Regions from separate parts of the Kineosporia sp. NBRC 101677 genome, predicted to be linked through region 4. Evidence: riboswitches for the same ligand, from Rfam matches in the RefSeq annotation. Region 4 holds a riboswitch; each other region holds the start of a gene.
The links. A riboswitch is a leader RNA that binds a small molecule or an ion and turns the genes downstream of it on or off. The one in region 4 is predicted to bind cobalamin.
Positions count from the first base shown of each region.

Region 1: linked by a shared signal. The riboswitch ahead of cobN (cobaltochelatase subunit CobN) and the one ahead of QSK18_RS11510 (energy-coupling factor ABC transporter permease) in region 4 are both predicted to bind cobalamin.
Region 2: linked by a shared signal. The riboswitch ahead of QSK18_RS17445 (ABC transporter substrate-binding protein) and the one ahead of QSK18_RS11510 (energy-coupling factor ABC transporter permease) in region 4 are both predicted to bind cobalamin.
Region 3: linked by a shared signal. The riboswitch ahead of nrdH (glutaredoxin-like protein NrdH) and the one ahead of QSK18_RS11510 (energy-coupling factor ABC transporter permease) in region 4 are both predicted to bind cobalamin.

Region 1 is NZ_BSTA01000004.1:28,125-32,290, forward strand. It holds gene cobN (cobaltochelatase subunit CobN) at 1-1,426, opposite strand, end outside; cobalamin riboswitch at 1,456-1,627, opposite strand; gene QSK18_RS12735 (DEAD/DEAH box helicase) at 1,695-4,166, shown strand, end outside.
Region 2 is NZ_BSTA01000005.1:313,054-317,219, forward strand. It holds gene QSK18_RS17440 (dihydrolipoamide acetyltransferase family protein) at 1-1,656, shown strand, start outside; cobalamin riboswitch at 1,774-1,995, shown strand; gene QSK18_RS17445 (ABC transporter substrate-binding protein) at 2,024-3,544, shown strand; gene QSK18_RS17450 (ABC transporter permease subunit) at 3,499-4,166, shown strand, end outside.
Region 3 is NZ_BSTA01000006.1:526,724-530,889, reverse strand. It holds gene nrdE (class 1b ribonucleoside-diphosphate reductase subunit alpha) at 1-914, opposite strand, end outside; gene nrdI (class Ib ribonucleoside-diphosphate reductase assembly flavoprotein NrdI) at 893-1,300, opposite strand; gene nrdH (glutaredoxin-like protein NrdH) at 1,305-1,538, opposite strand; cobalamin riboswitch at 1,671-1,890, opposite strand; gene QSK18_RS20480 (DUF6766 family protein) at 2,163-2,837, opposite strand; gene QSK18_RS20475 (hypothetical protein) at 2,931-3,332, opposite strand; gene QSK18_RS20470 (methyl-accepting chemotaxis protein) at 3,648-4,166, shown strand, end outside.
Region 4 is NZ_BSTA01000003.1:574,284-578,449, forward strand. It holds gene urtB (urea ABC transporter permease subunit UrtB) at 1-166, shown strand, start outside; gene urtC (urea ABC transporter permease subunit UrtC) at 163-1,248, shown strand; gene urtD (urea ABC transporter ATP-binding protein UrtD) at 1,245-2,108, shown strand; gene urtE (urea ABC transporter ATP-binding subunit UrtE) at 2,108-2,803, shown strand; cobalamin riboswitch at 2,957-3,084, shown strand; gene QSK18_RS11510 (energy-coupling factor ABC transporter permease) at 3,159-3,857, shown strand; gene QSK18_RS11515 (energy-coupling factor ABC transporter substrate-binding protein) at 3,857-4,166, shown strand, end outside.

The sequences.
Region 1 (4,166 bases), on a different contig from region 4:
TGTCGCCGTCCGGGTCGCCGGAGGACAGCGCCCCGCCGGGCGGGTCGACGAACATCTCACCCGGCGCCGGACCCCACGACTCGACCACGGCCTCCTGCAGATCGGCAGGGAGCGTCTGGAAGAACCGGCGGTACACCGCGGCCGGGATCCGGACCGGGTTACGGGCCAGGTCCTCTTCCGACAGCCAGTCCAGGTCCTGCCCGCCGGCCTCGATCAGCCCGTGCACCAGCGCGTCGCCGTCCATCGCCTCGAGGCCGGGCAGCGCCTCGGAGCCTTCCAAAGGCCCGACATCGTAACCAGCTTCAGACAGCGCCTTCAGCAGCACCAGTGCCGAGGCCGGAGTGTCCAGCCCAACTGCGTTACCGATCCGCGCGTGCTTGGTCGGGTAGGCCGTCAGCACCAGACCGATGCGCTTCTGCGGAGCGGGCAGGTGCCGCAGCCGGGCGTGGGCCACCGCGATACCGGCCGCCCGCAGGGCGCGCTCCGGGTCGGCCACGTACTGCGTGAGGCCCTCGGAGTCGACCTCCTTGAACGAGAACGGCACCGTGATCAGCCGGCCGTCGAACTCCGGGATCGCCACCTGGTTGGCCGCGTCCAGCGGGATCAGGCCCTCGGAGTTCTCCAGCCAGCGCTCCCGCGAGGTCAGCGTGCTGATCGCCTGCAGGATCGGCACGTCCAGCGCGGCCAGCGCCCCGATGTCCCAGGTCGACTCGTCACCCCCGGCCGAGGCGTTGGCCGGCCGGTTGCCGCCCGCCGCCAGCACCGTGACCAGCAGCGCGTCGGCCGTGCCGAGCAGCTCCATCAGGTCGTCGGGGGCGGCCCGCAGCGAGGCACAGAAGATCGGCAGGGGCCGCCCACCGGCCTGCTCCACCGCCTGGCACAACGCCTCGACGAAGGCGGTGTTACCCGCAACGTGATGGGCGCGGTAGTAGAGCACCGCGATCGTTGGGCGCCCACTCTCGTCCTCAAGCAACGGACGCTCGAGCACACCCCAGACCGGCGTGCTGCGCGGCGGCTCGAAGCCGAAGCCGGTCAGCAGCAGGGTGTCGGTCAGGAACGAGTGCAGTTCGGTCAGGTTCTCCGGACCGCCCTCGGCCAGGTAGCCGTGCGCCTGGGTGGCCACCCCGACCGGCACCGTCGAGCGGCGCATCAGGTCGGCGTCGGGCAGCGCCTCGCCGGAGAGCACCACCACTGGCACGCCCTTGGCCAGCAGCGCGGCCAGGCCCTCTTCCCAGGCCCGGGTGCCGCCGAGCAGGCGCACCACGGTGACCGCGACGCCTTCGAGCAGGCCGTCCAGGTCTTCCACGGCCACCCGGTTGGGGTTGGCCAGGCGGTAGGGCACCTTGCTCGCGCGTGCGCTGAGCAGATCGGTGTCCGAGGTGGAGATGAGCAGCACAGTGGAGCGCTCGGGAGCCTCAAACGTCACGTACGTCCTCTTCCTCGCCGTCCGCGCGGCGGGTTGCTGCGGTGCGGCACAGTTTCCTGGCTCGGCGTCCGCGTGACGTCCCGGCCTTCCAGCCCTCACAGGCCGTGACCATGGAGTTCTGGAACGTCACTCAGCGCTCACAGTGGCGCGACCGCGCCGGATTCTCACCGGCTTCCTGTCCGCCACACCGCGGTTGCTTTACGGGGCCACTGTGCCAGCCCTCGGCAACCCGCCCAACCCCCGGCCGTGGAGCACCTAAGCTGACCGGGTGTTCGTCGTGCATGCGTGGTGGTCGATCTCTGCCAATGACCCCGCTGACGACGGCTCCCTGGTGCTCTGGGCCGAAGATCCACAGATTCGCACTGCCCCCGCCGAACGCACCGGCCGTCGGCCCAAGATCCGCGAGCACCCCTTCGACGTGCCCTCCGAGGAGCTCCGGCACACCATCACGGATGTCGCCGACCTGGTGGACGAAGGCTGGAAGGAGGGCACAGCCGACCTTGTGCTGCCCTCGTTCCAGCACGCTCCCGGCGGTTCGCCCGAGCTCCTGGACCTGCGTTCGGGCTGGCCCAGTGATCGTGCCGAGGGGGAGTCGGCGCGGCTGTTCCCACAGGTCCGCTGGCGGGTAAGGACGATTGCGGTGCCCGCCTGGCAGGCCCCCCAGGTGTTGCTGGGGTTAGGTAAAGAGCTTGAAGACGCCCCAACGCTCGGATCCGACGTCCGTCACCTTCTCGCTCTGCACCAGTTCGCAGAAAACCTGATCAGCCGCGGTCGCGTGCTTCCCGTCGTGCTGGAGACCCCCGACGGGCACGGAGTCGCTCGTTGGCGCCCGGTGATCACCGGGGACGACGGCGAATGGTTCCGGCATGTGGTGCACACTCTGCCCCCGTCCTGGAATGCCGAGGCCCCCGCCGACCAGAGCGCTGCGGCCGCAGTCGATGCCCTGGTCGACGTGGGAGTGCGGGGCAGGCTCGGGCCTGGCCCGGGTACGGGCGGGCTGGGGCTGCTGGGCTGGCGGCAGGCCCTGCACGGGCAGTACCCCGCGTTCCCGGCGAACCAGCGGCAGATGCGTCACCTGGTCGAGGGCCTGGACACCTGGCAGGCCGAGACGGTGCACGGCGGGCTCGTGCGGGCCGGCTTCCGCCTCTCCGAGCCCACCGACGACGACCTCGACAGCATCCTGCGCCCGGCCCGGATCGAACTGCGCCCGGCCGAGCTGGCGGCCCTGTGGCGGCTGGAGTTCGGCCTGCAGGACGCCGACCAGCCCGGCCTCTTCGTGTCCGCGCAGGACATCTGGGACCGGGAGCCGAGCCTGACCCGGCTGCGCCGCAACGCCCCGCGCCCGCAGGAGACGCTGCTGGCCGAACTGGGCCGGGCCCTGCGGCTCTACCCGGCCCTGCGTGATGCGCTGCTGCACGCGCAGCCCGTCGAGCTCCTGCTCGACAACGCCGGGGCCCACCACTTCCTCACCGAGGCGGCCGGTCTGCTGATCGGCGCAGGCTTCGGGGTGCAGCTGCCCGGCTGGTGGTCACGGCCGCAACGGCTGGGCGCGCGGCTGCAGGCCGGCACCAAGCCCCAGCCCGGAAGGGTCGAGGGCACACCGGTCTTCCGGCAGAACGACATCGTGGAGTACGACTGGCGGCTCTCCGTCGGCGACGCGCTGCTCACCGACGACGAGGTCGAGTCGCTGATCGAGGCCCAGGCGCCACTGGTGAAGCTGCGCGGCGAGTGGATGCAGGTCGATCCCGAAAAGCTGCGCAAGGCGCGTACTTTTCTGCGCAAACAGCGCAAGACCGGCCCGCAGACCATGTCCATCGCCGACGTCCTCTCGGTGATCGGTGCTGGTTCCGAAGGGCCCGCCGGGCTCGAGGTGACCGGGGTGGACGCCTCCGGCTGGCTGGCCGACTTCCTGGCCTCCCCGGAAGAGCGTCAATTGACGACGTTTCCGGTGACCAGTGATTTCAAGGGCACCTTGCGCCCGTATCAGGAGCGCGGTGTCTCCTGGCTGGCCTTCCTCGAATCTCTCGGCCTGGGAGCGGTTCTGGCCGACGACATGGGGCTGGGCAAGACCGTGCAGCTGCTCGCCCTGATCGCCTCGGACCAGGAAAAGCCTCAAGGCACCGATGATCTGGTGCCCGCGCCGACGCTGCTGGTCTGCCCGATGTCGCTGGTCGGCAACTGGCAGCGCGAGGCCGCCAAGTTCACCCCGGGACTACGGGTGCACGTCCAGCACGGCTCCGACCGCCCCCAGGGTGAGGAGTTCGCCGCTGCCGTGGCCGGGTCCGACCTGATCATCACCACCTACTCGCTGCTCGCCCGCGACGCCGTGGCCCTGCGCAAGTACGGCTGGCGGCGGATCGTGCTGGACGAGGCCCAGGCGGTGAAGAACGCGGCCACCCAGGCGGCCACCGCGGCCCGTTCGCTCACCGCCGAGCGCCGGATCGCGGTCACCGGAACCCCGGTCGAGAACCGTCTGGCCGACCTGTGGAGCCTGATGGAGTTCGCCAACCCGCGCGTGCTCGGCGACCCGGCGGACTTCAAGAAGCGCTACGCCCTGCCGATCGAGCGGGTCGGCTCCGAGGAGGCCCGTGAGCAGCTGCGGGCGGTGACCCAGCCGTTCGTGCTGCGCCGGGTCAAGACCGACCGGAAGATCATCAGCGACCTGCCCGAGAAGCTGGAGATGGAGGTGGTCTGCACCCTCACCGCCGAGCAGGCCGCGCTCTACCAGAACGTGGTCACC
Region 2 (4,166 bases), on a different contig from region 4:
GGCGGCACCGTTGTCGAGGGCAGCAGTATCGGCTGGGCCAGCGGGATCACCGGGACCGAGCAGGCCAACAGGGCTGGCCAGGCCGCCGGGGTCAACAGGATCGGGGAGGCTGACAACGCCGACAGGATCGGCGAAGCCGAGATCGGCTCGATGGGCGGACTACGCGAACCCGGCATCGAGATCGCCCCGCCCCAGCCCACAAGCACCGGCACAGACCCTGGCGAAGGCACCGGCGAAAGCGTCGGCGGAGGCACCGGCGCCGGTGAGGCGAGCGGCAACGTGCTGATCGGTTACGGCACGCCGGCTACCGCCCGAACCCGGCGCCGCAGGCCGATCCGGACCGGCTGGGCCGCGCCCGGAACGAGAACACCAGACCTCGACGGACGGCTCGAGCCCACCCTGAATGAACCGGGCAACCAGCCGGGCACGGAGCAACGGCCTGGGCGAAAGCCTGAGCGACGACTGGAGCCGGGGCAGGAGCCACGACCTGAGCCGGCGCCGGGACATGCGAACAGCACTGTTGTGCGCGTCATCTCGCCCCTGGCCCGCCGGATCGCTCGCGAGGCCCAGCTCGACCTGCGACTGGTCACCGGCAGCGGACCGGACGGCCTGATCATGCGCGCCGACATCCGTCGTGCCCTCGAGGAACGTGGTGCGGACGCCCGGGCAACCAGCCGGTCCGCTGACCTCTCCGAGCAGGGGGTTCGCAGCGGCGTGGGTGCACCCGCCGAATATGCCGAGCCTGCTGCACATTCACGGTCCGCGGCACATTCACGCCCCACTGCCGACGCACGAGCCACTGTCGACGCTGGACCCGTTACCGACTCGCAGGCCACCACCCACTCACGGCCCGCTGCTGACTCGCAGCGCGCACTGAGGAGCGGGCCCGCAGACCCGGCCGACGACGTCCTCGGGTTTGACCGCCTGCCCCTCACCGGCGTCCGTCGTTTCGCTGCGGAGAAGTTCTCCCGTTCCCGCCGTGAGATCCCCGAAGCCACCATCTGGGTCGACGCCGACGCCACACCGTTCCTGGCCGCTCGCAGCGCCCTGAACAGCTCCGCCCACAACGCCGCCGGCAGCAGCCAGCGGTCAGGCGGGGCGCCGGCCCACTGGGCGTCCCCGGCCCAGCCGGTCAGCCTCGTCGCCCTGCTGGCCCGGTTCGTGGTGGCCGGCCTGCGCCGCTTCCCCGAGCTCAACGCCACCGTCGAGGACGGCGAGATCCACCGTCATCACGCCGTCCACCTGGGCTTCGCCGCCCAGACCGACCGGGGGCTGGTGGTGCCGGTCGTGCGTCACGCCGACCGGCTCACCACTCGGGAGCTGGCCGCCGCCCTGCAGCAGAAGACCGCGGCCGCCCGCGACGGCCGGATCACTCCGGCCGATCTGACCGGCGGCACGTTCACGGTCAACAACTACGGGGTGTTCGGCACCGACGGGGCCGCGGCGATCATCAACCATCCCGAGGCCGCCATCCTGGGCATCGGGCGCATCGTCGACCGGCCGTGGGTGCTCGAGGGGCAACTGGCCGTGCGGAAGGTCACCCAGCTGACGCTGAGCTTCGACCACCGGGTCTGCGACGGGGCCACCGCGGGTGGGCTGCTGCGGTTCGTCGCCGACTGCGTGGAGAACCCGGTCACCGCCCTCGGCGACCTCTGAACCCCGGCCCGGCCCTCGGCCGTCGCAGCCCGCCCACCCCCGACGGAGGCGAAACCTGATGAGATGAACAGGCATTCATGCATTTCGGCCCGCCTTGCCGCCACCGCCACCGGTGATCTAGGTTGACGAGGCCGTGGTGCTCGGGAATTCCGGTGCAGGACCGGAGCGGCCCTCGCCACTGTGATCGGGAAGGTGCCGGTTCGCGTAGTCCGAATCGGGCGCCACTGGGCCCGGCACGACGCCCCGACGAGCTCGTCGAGGTGGCGCGCAGGCCTGGGAAGGTGCACCGGCAGCGTTCGACCCGAGAGCCAGGAGACCGGCCACGGCACTGTTTCGCAACCACGAGGTGCTGGAGGCGGTCCGTTCCATGGACCCTGCACGTTCTGCCAAGACGATCACGACGCTGATCGGGGCGACAATCGTCCTTTCACTGGCCGCCTGCGGCGGTGGCTCCGACGACCAGGCCGCAAGCGGCTCGGGAGAACGCAAGACGCTGCGCTACGCGTACGCCTTCACTCCGGTCGCCGCGCTCAGCCCCTACAGCGACGACGCGGTGACCAGCTACGGCGTGGGCGCCACGGAGACGCTGGTCAAGCTCGACGCCTCCGGTGCGCCGGCCGCCTCACTGGCCACCGGCTGGGAGCAGACCGACCCCGCCACCTGGGAACTCACCCTGCGGGACGGAGTGAAGTTCCAGGACGGAACCGCGATGAACGCCGAGGCCGTCGCTGCGTCCCTGACCAACGCCGCCGAGGCCGAGCCCGCCCCCCGCGCCCTGTCCGGCACCGAGCTGACCGTGAGCGCCGTCGGCGAGAACGCGGTGAGGATCGTCACCAAGACCCCCGACCCGGTGCTCGTCCAGCGCCTCACCTCCCCCGAGCTGGCCATCCTGGCCGAGAAGGCCTACGCCGACCCGGCCTCGCCCTCGGTGGTCGGCACGGGCACCGGCCCGTACACGATGACCGCCCTGAACGGCACCACCTCGGCCGACCTGAGCGCGAACCCGGCCTACTGGGGCGGCGAGCCGGCGCTGGCCGGGATCGAACTGAGCTTCGTGGCCGACGGCGACCAACGGGCCTCGGCGCTGCGGGCCGGGCAGACCGACCTGGCCCAGGCCCTGCCCGCCGACCAGCTCGAGCCGGTCGGGGCCGAGAACGTGCTGGCCGTGCCGCTGCCCCGCACCGTCTCGGTGCACCTGATCCAGAGCTCCCCGGTGTTCTCCGACCCCGGCAAGCGCGAACTGGCCCGCGAGGCGATCGAGGGCCTCGACCTGGCCGGCACCATCTACGCCGGGGCCGCCGACCCGGCCCAGGGCCTGTTCTCCACGGTTTCCACCTGGGCGCAGAACCGCCCGGCCCCCACCTACCCGCAGGCCGAGCCGTGGGGCGCGAGCCAGACCCCGAAGCAGATCACCCTGGCCACCTTCGCCGACCGGCCGGAGCTGGCCGAGATCGCCACCGTCGTGGCCGACCAGTGGCGCAAGGCCGGCTTCGACGTCAAGACGGTGGTGCAGGAGTACAACCAGATGGAGTCCGACTACCTCAAGGGCACCTACGACGCGGTGATCATGAGCCGCTCCTACGGCCAGGACACCGCCGACCCGATCAGCTACCTGCAGGCCGACTTCGGCTGTGAAGGCGGCTACAACCTCAGCCGGTACTGCGACCAGGACCTGGACCAGGATCTCGCCGAGGCCGCCGGGCAGGCCGACGTCGAGACCCGCAACCAGGCCGCCGTGGCCGCCGAGCACACGGTGCTCTCCCAGGTCGCCGTCATCCCGCTGATCCACGACCGCACCCAGTTCGGTGTCGCCGACGGCCTCACCGGCCTGGCCGCCGACCCGTGGGAGCGCGCCGTGATCACCGCCGCGACCGAGCTGGACGACTGACCGCGAACCTGGGCAGCAACCTGGGCAGTCACCTGCGTACCGGGGGCCGATTCGTCCGCGCGGCCCCCGGTACGGTCGGGGCGTTCCTGCTGCTTCTGCTCGTCGTCGCGGCACTTCCCTGGCTGCGCGGCGAAGACCCGGCCCAGACCGTGCTGCGGGTGCGCTACACCGCCCGAGGCGACGACCCGCAGGCCGTCGAGGCGCTGCGCCGGCAACTTGACCTGCCGTCCAACCCGTTCTCCGGTGTCCTGAATTGGCTGCTCAACGCCCTGCGGGGAGACTTCGGCACCAGCTGGGTCAGCAGTCAGCCCGTCGACGACCTGGTGCGCCCAGCGCTGAGCACCTCCCTGACGCTGGCCGGAACTGCCTTGGTGATCGCCGTACTGGTCGCCGGTCTTCTGCTGACCCCTGCCCTGGAACAACGACCGTCCAGAACAGCCCGGCTGCTCACAGGCCCGGTCCCGGCAGCACTCGCAGCCCTGCCGGAAGTAGTGCTCGCCGTCAGCGGGGTCCTGCTTTTCGCCGTCACCTGGAACGTGCTGCCCGTCTTCGGCTGGAACGGCCCGGCGAGCGCGGTTCTCCCGGGTCTGGCTCTGGGACTGCCCGCCGGCGGGCTGCTGGC
Region 3 (4,166 bases), on a different contig from region 4:
TCGAACGTGATGTCCGGGATCACCACGCCCAGCGAGAGCGTCTTGATCCGGATCTTCTCGTCCGCGTTCTCCCGCTTGGTGTCCAGGAAGCTCATGATGTCGGGGTGGTGGGCGTGCAGGTACACCGCACCCGCGCCCTGGCGCGCGCCGAGCTGGTTGGCGTACGAGAAGGAGTCTTCCAGCAGCTTCATCACCGGGATCACCCCGGAGGACTGGTTCTCGATGTGCTTGATCGGGGCGCCGTGCTCACGGATGTTGCTCAGCAGCAGCGCGACTCCGCCGCCGCGCTTGGAAAGCTGCAGCGCGGAGTTGATGCCGCGGGCGATCGACTCCATGTTGTCCTCGATGCGCAGCAGGAAGCACGAGACCGGCTCGCCGCGCTGGGCCTTGCCCAGGTTCAGGAAGGTGGGCGTGGCCGGCTGGAAGCGGCCCGAGAGGATCTCGTCCACCAGCTGCAGGGCGAACGTCTCGTCGCCGTCGGCCAGGGCCAGGGCCACCATCGAGACCCGGTCCTCGAAGCGTTCCAGGTACCGCTTGCCGTCGAACGTCTTCAGCGTGTACGAGGTGTAGTACTTGAACGCGCCCAGGAAGGTCGGGAACCGGAACTTCTGCGCGTACGCGTGCTGGTACAGCCGCTTGATGAAGGCCCGGTCGTACCGGCCCAGCACCTCCGGCTCGTAGTACTTGTTCTCGACCAGGTAGTCGAGCTTCTCGTCCAGGTCGTGGAAGAACACCGTGTTCTGGTTCACGTGCTGCAGGAAGTACTGCCGCGCCGCCTCACGGTCCTTGTCGAACTGGATCTCCCCGTCCGGACCGTAGAGGTTCAGCATCGCGTTCAGCGCGTGGTAGTCGAGGCTCACCGGAGCGGTCTCGATGACCTGTAGGTCGTCCTTCAGACCGGCTGTCGTTGCCAAAATCGTTCCAATCCATCGCGGACGCGCTGCACGTCCTCAGTCGTTCCCATGAGCTCGAAGGCGAACAGGTACGGAACCTGGCACTTCGCCGAGATGATGTCGCCGGCCACGCAGTACGCGCTGCCGAAATTCGTGTTGCCCGCCGCGATCACCCCGCGCAACAGCGACCGGTTGCCCTCGTCGTTGAGGAACCGGACCACCTGCCGCGGCACCGCCCCGCCCTCGTTGCCCCCGCCGTAGGTGGGAACCACCAGCACGAAGGGGGACTGGGCGTGGAGCATGGGCTCGGTGGGGCGCAGCGGGATGCGCTCAGCCTCCACGTTCAGTTTCTGAACGAAACGATGCGTGTTCTCCGAGGCGCTGGAGAAGTAGACCAGCGAACTCACCGGATCAGGCGGGCTGGGCGGCCAGGGCCTTGATGCGGTCGGGGCGGTAACCCGACCAGTGCTCCTCGCCGACCACCACGACCGGGGCCTGGAGATAGCCCAGCGACAGCACGTACTCACGGGCCGTGTCGTCCTGGGTGATGTCGATGACCTCGTAGGCGAGGCCCGCCTTGTCCAGGGCGCGCTTCGTGGCGTCGCACTGCACGCAGGCCGGCTTGCTGTACACCGTAATCGTCATAGCTCTCTTTTCCCGATCTTCTGGAACCAGGTGCGCGAGAGCCGGAAGACGGCACAGCGGTGCCCAAGGAGGCAGTCTGCTGAGCCGTCCGGTTCCGTCCCGCGCGGCACCACGGACGCGCCCACCCTCATCGGGGCGGGCGCATCGCTGGCAGGTCTTCGGACTCGCGGGCATGCCGGGCCGCAGACCCAGCACCTAGTAACCGTCGCTTCCCAGACGCGCAGGCGCACCCAGTGCTGTTGACGGCGGTCGTTCCCACTCACCGCTGCGGGGCAGCCCCGGAGTCACACCGGGTTCCCTCTTACGACGGCCCACCTGGATGGCAGGACGAACCAGCAACATCACGCACCATATGCCGTAGGTGGCCGGGTGCGCCAACACCACATCTAGTGCGCGTGTCCTGATCGATGCCCTATAGCAGATGGGCGCGAAGAGCGGATCAGGTGTGTTGGCAGGCGGTGGCGAGCGTGAGGATCAGCGGTGCGAGAGTCTCGAGCGACAGAACGTGATCAGCGGTGTGGCGCGTTCCTCGGTCGCCGCGGGCGTCCGGGTGCTGAGCGGTGCTCTGCGAGGTGGCGGCAATCACGGTGTCGCTGAGGCGCGGCAGCGCACGGCACTGGACGTTCAGCCCTCGACGCCGGTGCTGTCGTGGCTCGATCCGACCGGCTTGGACTCCGGTGACCCTCGCTGGCGCAGGTAGATGGAGAACACGGCCATCGAGCCCACGGCCAGGAACTCCGACTGCCAGTTCTGCATGGTCCGGCTCCAGAAGTCCGGGGAGCCGAGATAGCCGGCCCAGCTCACCGGCGCCTGGAGCTGGGCGATCTGCTGCTCGTTGTAGGCCACCTGACCGGTCAGGGACTGCACGAACCAGCAGGCCAGGAAGATCAGCCCCATCACCAGCCCCAGGCTGTTCGAGTACAGCGCGCTCACCCAACCCCCGGCCCGGGCCAGGCGCGGAGACTTCGGGGTGATGTAGGCGCCGACCTTCTGGTCCTTGTCGCTCTCGCGCCCGGCCTTGTCCAGCGGCTTGGACTCGGGCGAACCGCGCTGCAGCAGCCACGTGGTGGCCACGATGAACAGCAGGAACTGCAGGAACTCGCTCTGCCAGTTCTCGGCCACGTCGGTGCCGAACGAGGACGAGGTCAGGTAGCGCCCCATCGTCACGGTGGCCAGCCCGTTGCTGACCTGCTCGGCGTTGTGGTCGGCCAGTCCGGCCACCGCCTGCCCGGCCAGGGCAAGCAGCAGGATGAACCCGAAGAACAGGCCGAGCGCGTTGTCGTGAAGGAATTTACGCATGGGTCAGCGGGCCAGCAGGGCGAGCACGAAGAAGTAGACCAGCCCGCCGGCGATGAACAAGGCGTAGGCCGCGAAGAGTAGACGCATGAGCTCTCATCCTCCCGAGACGGCACAGTCGTAGGGAGCCGAGCCCTGTTCGGTGCAGCCGGCACCGATCACCTTCCAGCCGTCCGGGAACTCGGACAGGAACATCGTGTCGGTAGCGGTGACGACGAACGCGCTGCGCCCCTGGCGTTCCACGCGCTCCAGTCCGGACGGTGCGGGCAGATCCTGATTGAGGACGGCGTCTGCGCACGTTTGCGAGGCTTCCTCGGCAAGGCTTGTGGCGATCTTCGGGGACAGCAGGGCGCAGGCTCGAGCGCCGTCCTGGGAGCCGACGGCCTGACTGAAACCGGCAGCCACGTCCCCGGCCTCGGAGGCCGCGCCGTCGCTGCCGCAGGCGCTCACCAGGAGCACGGTGAGTCCGGCCAGGAATGCACTGGCGGTGCTGCTCAATCGGTGTCACCTCACCTGGCCTGGTTCTGCTGCTGGTCCACGGAACGCTACTCGTGCTCGGCCTCCCGGCAAGTGACGCGGGCGCGCTCTCCTCTGTGTCGCCCGGCTACTGCAGGCCCTTTGGGAAGCAGGCCGGACGGGAGTGATGCATGGGGTTTTTGGTGACCCATGGTGACCTGGTTCCCCCCTTGCGCCTACTCGTTGGGGCGACGCTGCGAAGCCATCCTCAAGAAGAGCGGGCCACCGGGCCGAATCCTCTTCTCGAGCCGCACGATCCGACGGCCCGCCCCCCTCACGTGGGAAGGGACATTGCACATGCCCATCACCAAGAGCCCGTCCGCCGGTGTCCCGTCGTCGCGGCGCACACCACCGCCCGAGCGTGGCCCCAGCGACGGTGGTCAGGGCGCCTCACGTGCCGCCGAGGCCGACCGGCGGCGCGCCCGCTCGGTGGCCAAGCAGCAACAGGCGGCCGAGCGGATCGCCGCGGCGACCACCGAGGTCGCCTCCCAGACCGCCGAGGCGACCGAGGCGTCCCGGCAGCTGCGCGACGCCATGCAGCAGATCGCTGCGGGCGCCGAGCAGGCCTCGGGCGCCTGCACCCAGAGCCTCGCCGTCACTCAGCAGGTGGCCGAGAAGATCCGGCTGCAGATGCAGACCACCGAGCAGTTGGAGACCACCTCCCGCGACCTGCAGTCGCTGCTGGTCGAGACGATCGGGGGGATCACCGGGCTGCTGTCGAACGTCAGCGACGCCTCCGCCCGGCAGGACACCTCGGTCGTGATGATCACCGAGCTGGAGAAGCAGGCCGAGGAGATCGGCGAGATCGTCGCGGCG
Region 4 (4,166 bases):
CAAAGGCGCCGTCATCGCGGCCTTCTCGTTGGGCGTGGTGCAGGCGACCTTCGAGTACTCCACCACCGCCAGCCTGGCCAAGGTGCTGCTGCTGGTCGCGATCATCGCCTTCCTGCAGGTCCGCCCCCAGGGTCTGGTGGCGCTGCGTACGAGGAGCCTGGCATGAGCCCTACCATCAGCCCGGCGCTGAGGACCTGGGGCGGTTTCGCCCTGGCCGCGGTCGCCCTGTTCGTGCTCGCTCCGGCCACATTGTCGGACTTCCGGCTCAATCTGCTGGCGAAGTTCCTCTGTCTGGCCATGGTTGCGGTCGGTATCGGCTTCGCCTGGGGCCGAGGCGGCATGCTGGTGCTGGGCCAGGGCGTGTTCTTCGGGCTGGGCGGCTATCTCATGGCCATGCACATGAAACTCGCCGACGCCGGGCCGGACGGGGTGCCCGACTTCATGCTGCTGTACGGCGACGGGGTGCTGCCGGGCTGGTGGGAGCCGATGCGCAGCCCGGTGGTCACGCTGCTGGCCATCCTGGTCCTGCCCGCCGGGCTGGCCCTGGTGCTGGGCTACGCCGTGTTCGCCCGGCGGGTGCGCGGGGCCTACTTCGCCATCCTCTCCCAGGCCCTGGCCGCGGCCTTCGCGCTGCTGCTGATCGGCCAGCAGACGGTCACCGGAGGAACCAACGGGCTCAACGGTTTCCGCTCGTTCTTCGGCTACGACCTGGCCGACCCGCTGAACAAGCAGACGCTGTACTACATCTGCGCCGGGGTGCTGCTGGCCATGGTCGCCGCGGTGCGGTTGCTGATGAACTCCCGCTACGGCGAACTGCTGGTGGCGGTGCGCGACCAGGAGAACCGGGTGCGTTTCCTGGGCTACGACCCGGCCCTGGTCAAGGCCGGGGCCTACGCCCTGGCCGCCGGTTTCGCAGCCGTCGGCGGCGCGCTGTTCACTCCCGTGGTGGGCATCATCTCCCCCGCCGACGTGGGCGTGGTGCCCTCCATCTCACTGCTGATCGGTGTGGCCATCGGTGGGCGCGCCACCCTGCTGGGCCCGGTGCTCGGCTCGATCGCCGTCTCCTGGGCCGAGACCAGCCTGTCCGAGCGCTTCCCGTCGATCTGGACGTACTTCCTGGGCGCCCTCTTCATCGTCGTGGTCGCCTTCCTGCCCAACGGCCTGGCCTCACTGTCCCTGCCAAAACGCCGCAAGGAGCAGACCGGTTCCTTGATTCCTGCTACGGAAGTGCCGGTAGGTGAGCGATGAGCGAAAACCCGCCTGAGACGTCCGAAAGCGTGCACGTCGATGTCGAAGCCCTCGACAACGTCCTGGCCGCACCGGCAGAAGACTTCAAGCGCGACTACCTCGAGATCCGCGGCCTGCGGGTGGTGTTCGACGGATTCGTCGCCGTGGACGGGGTCGACCTCACCGTCACCAGCGGCGACCTGCGCTTCCTGATCGGCCCGAACGGCGCGGGCAAGACCACGATGGTGGACGCCGTCACCGGGCTTGCGCCGGCAACCGGCTCGGTCCGCTTCGGTGGGGTCGAGCTGCTGGGCAAGAGCTCGCACCGGATCGCCCGGGCCGGGGTGGGGCGCACGTTCCAGACCGCCAGCGTGTTCGAGGAGCTCACCGTTCTGCAGAACCTGGACATCGCCGCCGGATCCGGGCGCGGCCTGAAAACACTGCTGCGTAAGCGTTCAGCGGTGCCGGCCGAGGTCGAGGCCGCCTTGGAGACGATCGGCCTGACCCGGGTGGCCCAGGTGCCGGCCGGGGTGCTGGCACACGGGCAGAAGCAGTGGCTGGAGATCGGCATGCTGCTGGTGCAGAACGCGCACGTGCTGCTGCTGGACGAGCCGGTGGCCGGGATGAGCCAGGCCGAGCGGGAAGAGACCGGCCTGCTGCTGCAGCGCATCGGTCAGCAGCGCACGGTGATCGTGGTGGAGCACGACATGGAGTTCATGCGCACCTACGCCTCGTCGGTGACGGTCATGCATCAGGGCAAGGTGCTCGCCGAGGGTTCGGTGGGCGAGGTGACCGCCGACGAGCGGGTGATCGAGGTCTACCTCGGAAGCCGCTCGCACGGGCGGGGTTCTGCAGGTTCGATGGCCGAGGAGGCGAGATAGTGCTCGAGATCGATGGGCTGAAGGTCGGTTACGGGCGGACCGACGTCGTGCACGGGGTGAGCCTGACCGTGGGGGCCGGCGAGATCGTGGCCGTCATGGGCCACAACGGTGCCGGCAAGACCACCCTGCTGAGGGCGGCGGTGGGCCTGCTGCCGGTCTCGGCCGGCTCCATCCGGCTCAACGGTGAAGACGTCACCCGGGCCAGGCCGCACCGCCGGGTCCGGCTCGGCCTGGCCTACGTGCCCCAGGGGCAGCAGTCGTTCGGCCAGCTCAGCGCCCGGGAGAACCTGCAGCTGGTGGCCGACGGCCAGGGCGCGGCCGGCGTCTCGCGGATGAACGAGGCGCTCGACCTGTTCCCGGCGCTGCGCGGTCTGCTCACCCGCCGGGCCGGGCTGCTCTCGGGCGGGCAGCGCCAGCAGCTGGCAATCGCCCGGGCCCTGATCGTCGGGCCGAAGATCATGCTGCTGGACGAACCCACCGAAGGCATCCAGCCCTCGGTGGTCGGGGAGATCGAGGACGCGATCGTGCAGCTGGCCGCCTCCGGGCTCTCGGTGCTGCTGGTCGAGCAGCACATCGGCTTCGCCCTGGAGGCCAGCGCCCGCTACTACGTGCTGGAGTCGGGGCGGGTGAGCGCCGAGGGCGCCGGCGGAGCAGCCAACGAGTCCGGCGTGCGGGCGGCCATGGCACTGGGCTGACCGCGGCACCGCACATCGGGCTCCCGGTCTGCTCAGGCGGACCGGGGGCCCGTTGTGCTGCGCCCCGATCCCGGGCAGGCATTCTGCTCAGGCCCCGAGCCATGGCATGATGCCCGAGCCAGTCACAACTACACATTCACCGCGACGGCAGTGAAGGAAGCCGGTGTGAATCCGGCGCGGTCCCGCCACTGTCACCGGGAAGCAGACCCCCATGCCGTGCCACGGCCCTCCATCGGGCCGGAAGGCCGGGGCGAGCGTCGATCCGGGAAGCCAGGAGACTTCGGCCGTCGCATCCGATCCAGGGCGAGGACCCGAGGAGATCCGATGAGACACGTCTGCCAGGGCGAGGTGCTGCATGCACATCGCTGAGGGGTACCTGCCCCCGCTCCACGCCGCCGCCTGGACGGTGGCCGCCGCCCCGTTCGTCGTGCACGGCGCCCGCTGTGTGGTCCGCGAGGTGCGCGAACGCCCGGAGTCGCGCCTGCTGCTGGGTGCGGCCGGGGCCTTCACTTTCGTCCTGTCCGCCATCAAACTCCCCTCCGTGACAGGCAGTTCCAGTCACCCCACCGGGACCGGTCTGGGGGCGGTGCTGTTCCGGCCACCGGTGATGGCCGTGCTGGGCGCCATCGTGCTGTTGTTCCAGGCTCTGCTGCTGGCTCACGGCGGATTAACGACGCTCGGGGCCAACGCGTTCTCGATGGCGATCGTTGGTCCGTGGGTCGGGTACGGGGCCTACCGGGCCTGCTCGACGCTGGGACTTTCCTTCTCCGTCGGCGTTTTCGCCGCGCTGTCGCTGTCGGACCTGTCCACCTACGTGGTCACCTCGATCCAGCTCGGTCTGGCCCACCCCGACCCCTCCGGCGGTGTTCTCGGCTCGATCGGCGAGTTCCTGGGCATCTTCGCGCTCACCCAGATCCCGCTGGCGATCGCCGAAGGACTGCTGGGCGTGCTGGTGTTCCGCCTGCTGGCCCGGATCGCCCCGGACGAACTGAGCTCGCTCGGCCTGCAGCGCGCCCTGCCGGAATCCACCGTCGCCGCCGAGGAGCGTGCCTGATGGCCACCCGCACCCCGCGCCGCTGGGCCGTCGACGTGGCCCTGCTGCTGCTCGTCTTCGCGATCTTCGCCATCCCACTGGCCCTCCGGCTGAACACCGAGGGGCAGCCCGAGGGCGAGTCGTACGCCGGCAGCGACTCCTCGGCCACCACCAAGGTCGAGGAGATCAACCCGGACTACGACGTCTGGTTCAACCCGCTGTTCGAGCCCTCCTCCGGGGAGATCGAGTCCGGCCTGTTCGCCCTGCAGGCGGCGGTCGGCGCGGGCACTCTCGGGTTCATCATCGGCCGGCTTTCCGGCAACCGCCGCA